Linked DNA regions of Bradyrhizobium diazoefficiens. The protein of the gene in region 1 interacts with the protein of each later gene in a pairwise test. Links are inferred from orthologs where the notes say so. Each region holds a gene or a part of one and is shown in the gene's direction. Other genes may lie near its edges. The genes, in order: grpE and JJE66_RS17210.

Region 1 (3,050 bases):
TTTCGTCAAATTGTCGAAAGTTATCTCGCGACCGGCGAGCCGGTCGGCTCGCGCAACATCTCGCGTCTGATCGCGATGCCGTTGTCGCCGGCTTCGGTCCGCAACGTCATGGCCGATCTGGAACAACTCGGCCTGATCTATGCCCCACACACTTCCGCCGGCCGGCTGCCGACGGAACTCGGCTTGCGTTTCTTCGTCGATGCCCTGATGCAGGTCGGTGACCTCAATGACGCCGAGCGGCAGTCGATTCAGAGCCAGCTGACATCGGTGGGCCACGCCCAATCGGTCGAGGCGGCGCTGTCGGAAGCGCTGACGCGGCTGTCCGGCCTCACCCGCGCCGCCGCCGTGGTGCTGACGCCAAAATCCAATTCGCGGCTGAAGCATATCGAATTCGTCCGGCTGGAACCGGAAAAGGCGCTGGTGATCCTGGTCGGCGAGGACGGCCAGGTCGAAAACCGCGTGCTGACGCTGCCGCCGGGGGTTCCGTCCTCGGCCATCACCGAAGCCGGCAATTTCCTCAATGCGCGGATTCGCGGCCGGACGCTCGCCGAGGCGCGGCTCGAGATGGAAACCGCGCTCGGAGAGGCCCGCGCCGAGCTCGATCAGCTGACCCAGAAGGTGATTTCGGCCGGGATCGCGAGCTGGTCCGGTGGCGAGAACGAGGACCGCCAGCTCATCGTGCGTGGTCACGCCAATCTGCTCGAGGATCTGCATGCGTTGGAGGATCTGGAACGGGTGCGGCTGCTGTTCGACGATCTCGAGACCAAGCGCGGCGTGATCGATCTGCTCGGCCGCGCGGAAACCGCCGAAGGGGTGCGGATCTTCATCGGCAGCGAGAACAAGCTGTTTTCCCTGTCGGGCTCCTCCACCATCATCTCGCCCTATCGGGACGCCGCCGGCCAGATCGTCGGTGTTTTGGGGGTGATCGGGCCGACGCGGCTGAATTATGCCCGTGTGATCCCGACCGTGGATTACGCCGCCCGCATCGTCAGCCGTCTTCTGGGGGGCTGACCGGCGTTTGAGCCGATCACGGGCGCTTGATTTTCGGCGCCCGAAGCACGATATCCGGGCAAGAAAATCCTCACGAAAAATCCCTCGAGACCAGTTCGAAAAGAGAGCCGATGACCGATCGAGACCGGCAACCCGAAGACACGAGTGCTGCGGCCGGCGAGCCCGTGGTGTCGAAGCCCTACATCATGCCCGACGATCCCGAGCCCGGCTCGGTGGAATTGTTGCAGAAGGAAGTCGCCGAGGCGCGCGACCGCATGCTGCGGACGCTGGCCGAGATGGAGAATCTGCGCAAGCGCACCGCCAAGGAGGTCGCTGACTCCAAGCTCTACGGCGTCACCGGCTTTGCCCGCGACGTGCTCGACATCGCCGACAATCTCCAGCGCGCGCTCGATGCCATTCCGGCCGAGACCCGCGCCGCGGCGGATCCCGGCATGACCTCGCTGATCGAGGGCGTCGAGCTCACCGAGCGCGCGCTGCTCAACGCGCTGGAAAAGCACGGCGTGAAGAAGTTCGATCCGCTGGGCCAGAAGTTCGACCCGAACTTCCAGCAGGCCATGTACGAAGTGCCCGATGCGTCGGTGCCCGCGGGCATCGTCGTTCAGGTCATGCAGGCCGGCTACACCATCGGCGACCGCGTGCTGCGCCCGGCGCTGGTCGGTGTCGCCAAGGGCGGCGCGAAGGCCGCGCCTGCGGCGAACAGCAACGAGGCGAACTGAGCGGCGTAAGCGCCGCTTACGTGCTCACCGCGATATCCGCAGATTGGATCCGCTTCACGCCGGCCTTGGCCATATCGGCCCAGGCCTTGGCGAGCGAGCCCTGATTGTCGATGCCGCGGCAGGCGTCTTCCACGACATAGACCTCGAAGCCCGCCTTGCGCGCATCGAGCGCCGTCCAGGCGACGCAGAAATCCGTCGCCAGACCCGCCACGAACACGCGCTTGATCTTGCGGCCCCTGAGATAGCCGGCAAGCCCCGTCGAGGTCTTGCCGTCGGCTTCGAGGAACGCCGAATAGCTGTCGACGTCCTTGTGAAAGCCCTTGCGGATGACGAGCTCGGCCTGCGGGATCGAAAGATCCTTGGAGAGCGAGGCGCCGTCGGTGCCCTGGACGCAATGGTCGGGCCACAACACCTGCTTGCCGTAAGGAAGATCGATGGTCTCGAACGGCTTCTTGCCGGAATGCGCCGACGCGAACGAGATGTGGCCCGCCGTGTGCCAGTCTTGCGTCATCACCACGTTCGCAAACGCTTTTGCGATTCTGTTGATGACGGGCACCACCTGCTCGCCTTCCTTCACCGCGAGGCTGCCGCCCGGCAGGAAGCAGTTCTGCACGTCGATCACGAGCAGCGCGGAGGTGTCATCCGGCTTGATGGAGGCCGCCGCGAATAGTGCGGTGGGAGCGAGGGCTACGAGAGCGCTGGTCCCCAGCGCCGCCAACACTTGTCGCCGATCCAGCATCGTTCGTCTCCCTCTGATTGATCCACGAGGAGGGAGCCTAATTCCGTTCGTGTACGAACAGAAGCCCGAAAATGCAGCCGGTTCTGTCCAGCCCTTGGGCGCGTTAGCCTTTGGGCTGGATGCCGTCGCGCACGGCGCGGAAGCGGGTGAAGGCGTCCGACCACTGGTCGCGCGGCGCGCTGGCAATGATGCGCAGCGAGGCGCCGCCGCTCGAGAAGCGGATCCACTGCACCACGGTCACCGGGGTCTTGTCCTTGCCGCTGATGCCGTCGATCCGGGTCTCAAAACCCTGCTGGCCGGTGATGCGGATCGGCTCGGACATGGTGACGCGGGATTCGCGGACGCCGGGGATCTGGAGCGCCGCCTCCTGGGCGAAGCGGGCGCGGTCGTCGGCCTGCTGCGGGGTGGCGCCGATCAGGCCGAGGATCATGAACGGCTTCGATTCATAGCCTGTGCTCTCGTTGCCGTCGGCCAGGATGATGCTCGCGCCCGGGACCAGCGTTCGGATGTCCTTGAAACTGGCGAGATCGGTAATCTTGAACGGCATCAACCCGAGCTGCTCGTCGACCGCAACCTCCCTGCGG
Region 2 (3,310 bases), on another replicon or contig:
CCGGTGACCGGGCCGAGCCCGACCACGGTGCCGAAGGCGATGCGCTTCATCACGCGCGTGGCGAACAGCGCGCCGATCACCATGCCGACGCCGTACATCGTCAGCACGGTGCCGACGCCGGCGGCGGTCAGGCCGAGATGGCGCACCGCGTAGGGCACGAACACCGCGATCTGCAGGAACCAGCCGGTGTTGAAGATGAATTGCGTGATGAACACCGGCCGCAGCAGCGGATGGTGAAATACGAAGGCCGCGCCCTCACGGATGTCCTGGAACGGATGGCGGCGTGGCGAGGGCGCACGTGCGGGCTCATAGATGCCGGAGAGCAGCACCACGGCGGTGGCCGAGAGCGCGGCGGCAAAGCCGAACGCCGGGCTCGCGCCCCACCAGCCGACGAGCGCGCCGCCGAGCGCAGGGCCGCTGGCAAAGGCGATGGTGCGCGCAAGCTCGATCCGGGCATTCGCAGCCGGCAGCAGCTCCGTGCTCACGAGCGAGGGCACCAGCGCTGGCGCGGCCACGCTGTAGACGACGGTGCCGCACACGGCCGTGAAGCCGAGCAGCGCCAGCAGCGACAGATTGAGCGCCCCGAGTGCGAGCAAGAGCACGATTGCCGCCAGCGCCGCAGCGCGCAGCGCCTCGGCACCCGCCATCAGCGAGCGCCGGGAGATGCGGTCGGCAAGCAGCCCGGCGGGAATCGCGAACAGGACGAACGGCAATGTGAGGGCGGTCTGGAGCAGGCCGGTCTGGCCTTCCGCCACGCCCAGCGTCAGCACGGCGACGATGGGGGCCGCGGCCAGCGCGACCTGCTCGGCCGACTGCGCCGCGAGATTGGACCAGGCGAGGCGGTTGAAGGTGTCAGGAAGGCGGGGCGGATTTGACATGGCTCATTTCCTGCAAAGTCGGATTGCCGCCAGTATTCGCTTCCGAGGGGGCCAAACCCACCCGCTTCCCGACAGGCCCGACCGCCTCCGGGCCGCGAAGGGAACCGATACGGCCAGATGCAGTTGCAAATGAGTTGCAATAAGACTCGACTCCGGTATTGTGCCAGCATGGATGCCCGATCGCCTGATCTGATCCCCGACACCGCCGGCTGGCGCGCTGACGCGCCGACCCCCAAGAGCCTGGCCGAGGTGAACGCCACGGTGGCCATCCCGGCGGCAGGGGCGTGGTGGCGGCGGCTGCTGGCCTTCGTCGGTCCCGGCTACATGATCTCGGTCGGCTACATGGACCCCGGCAATTGGGCGACCGACCTCGCCGGCGGGTCGAAGTTCGGCTACACGCTGCTCTCGGTCATCCTGCTCTCGAATTTGATGGCGATCCTGCTGCAGTCGCTGGCAGCAAGGCTCGGCATCGTCACCGACCGCGATCTCGCGCAGGCCTGCCGCGCGACCTATTCGCCTGCGGTAAACTTCCTGCTCTGGCTTGCCTGCGAGGCCGCAATCATCGCCTGCGACCTTGCGGAGGTGATCGGCACCGCGATCGCGCTAAAACTGCTGTTCGGCATTCCCCTGGTCGGTGGCGCGCTGATCGCAGCGCTGGACGCCTTCCTGCTTCTCATCCTGATGAACCGCGGCTTCCGTTTCCTCGAAGCCTTCGTCATGGCGCTGCTGGTCGTGATCGCAGTCTGCTTCACGGTCCAGCTTGCCGCGGCAGCGCCGCCGGTTGCCGAGATGCTGAGGGGATTCGTGCCGAAGACCGAGGTCTTCACCAATCCCGAGATGCTCTACATCGCGATCGGCATCATCGGGGCGACCGTGATGCCGCATAATCTCTATCTGCACTCCTCGATCGTGCAGACGCGCGCCTATGAACGCAATGACGAGGGCCGCCGCGAGGCGATCAAATGGGCGACGACGGATTCGACTGTTGCGCTGATGCTCGCGCTGTTCGTCAACGCCGCGATCCTCGTCGTGGCGGCCGCGACCTTCCACACGAGCGGCCATTCCGATGTGGCCGAGATCGGTCAGGCCTTCGAGCTGCTCTCCCCGCTGCTCGGCCTCGGCATCGCGTCGACGCTGTTTGCCATCGCGCTGCTTGCCTCGGGCCTCAACTCCACGGTGACGGCGACGCTCGCCGGCCAGATCGTGATGGAAGGCTTTCTCGACCTGCGCCTGCCGAGCTGGGCGCGGCGGCTGCTGACGCGCGGCATCGCTATCATTCCGGTGATCCTCGTCACCGCGATCTATGGCGAGCGCGGCACCGCGGATCTGCTGGTGTTCAGCCAGGTCGCGCTGTCGATGCAGTTGCCCTTTGCCGTGATCCCGCTGGTTCGTTTCGTCTCCGACCGCCGCAAGATGGGCCAGTTCGCGATACCGGTTTCCGTCGCGGCGATCGCCTGGATCGTCGCAGGCGTGATCGTGGTTCTGAACCTGAAGCTGCTGGCGGATACGCTGTTCGGGTGAATGATCAATGCATGCGGCGACGTCGCGGATCGTAGGGGCTGAACGGGTTCACGTCCAGATCTACGTCTTTCACGCATTGCTGACGCGCACTGTGGCTTGAACCAGCGTACCATTCTCCGGCACGAAGCTCGATGTTGCTCATCTCAGCGACCTTTAGGCATTTCCACTCGCCTGCGTGTGGAAGGCCCTTGCTCGAACCGCCAGCGAATTGAAACGCGAGTGTATATTCCGCGCCGTTCGAATGCCCCAATAAGGCTGGACAGATTGCGCGCGGGTACCCCTGATAGAAGCAGAGCACCTGAAGTCGTTCGGTGATTGCTCTTGCGATCAAATCGTAGTTTTGGCTGGACAAGGATACCCTCCGTATCCCACTCACGCCTTCAGACATGGCAGCGACTTCGATGCGAGACAGACTCGCGTATTCTCTAATCCTGCGGCTCCGACGCAGCGTCGCCCTGCGCATCGATGCGCAGCCAGCCTGAGGGCGCGAGGCGCTGCTGCGGCAGGAAGCGGGCCTTGTAGTCCATCTTCTTGGAGCCTTCGATCCAGTAGCCGAGATAGACGTAAGGCAGCCCTTGCCGGCGGGCGCGGGCGATGTGGTCGAGGATCATGAAGGTGCCCATCGAGCGGCTGACCTGGCCCGGCTCGAAGAACGAGTAGACCATCGAGAGGCCGTCGCTGAGCACGTCGGTGAGCGCGACTGCGATCAGTTCCTCGCCGCGGCCGGTGATGCCGCTGTCGACGCCGCGCTTGCGGTACTCGATGATGCGGGTCTCGACGTGGCTGTCCTCGACCATCATGGCATAGTCGAGCACGGTCATGTCGGCCATGCCGCCATGGCGGTGGCGGGCATCGAGATAGGCGCGGAACACCGAATATTGCTCGGAGGTCGGTACCGCGCTGCGTTGCTC

Evidence for each region.
Region 2: the proteins of grpE (region 1) and JJE66_RS17210 interact in binary tests that used the Escherichia coli proteins (3 or more experiments, as listed by UniProt). The link is inferred for Bradyrhizobium diazoefficiens from one-to-one orthologs.

What each region holds. Positions count from the first base shown.
Region 1 is NZ_JAENXS010000001.1:2,195,924-2,198,973, reverse strand. What follows is about bases 189-2,924. They hold grpE (nucleotide exchange factor GrpE), read left to right. Parts: upstream 189-1,121; coding sequence 1,122-1,727; downstream 1,728-2,924. Other genes in these bases: JJE66_RS10310 (hypothetical protein), read right to left, coding at 2,570-2,924; pncA (bifunctional nicotinamidase/pyrazinamidase), read right to left, coding at 1,744-2,466; hrcA (heat-inducible transcriptional repressor HrcA), read left to right, coding at 189-1,011. Also shown: more of hrcA, read left to right, coding at 1-188; more of JJE66_RS10310, read right to left, coding at 2,925-3,050. UniProt on the Escherichia coli protein: Participates actively in the response to hyperosmotic and heat shock by preventing the aggregation of stress-denatured proteins, in association with DnaK and GrpE. It is the nucleotide exchange factor for DnaK and may function as a thermosensor.
Region 2 is NZ_JAENXS010000002.1:115,708-119,017, forward strand. What follows is about bases 227-3,222. They hold JJE66_RS17210 (Nramp family divalent metal transporter), read left to right. Parts: upstream 227-1,046; coding sequence 1,047-2,399; downstream 2,400-3,222. Other genes in these bases: JJE66_RS17205 (MFS transporter), read right to left, coding at 227-878; JJE66_RS17215 (hypothetical protein), read right to left, coding at 2,404-2,751; JJE66_RS17220 (arginyltransferase), read right to left, coding at 2,825-3,222. In the rest of the region: more of JJE66_RS17205, read right to left, coding at 1-226; more of JJE66_RS17220, read right to left, coding at 3,223-3,310. UniProt on the Escherichia coli protein: H(+)-stimulated, divalent metal cation uptake system. Involved in manganese and iron uptake. Can also transport cadmium, cobalt, zinc and to a lesser extent nickel and copper. Involved in response to reactive oxygen.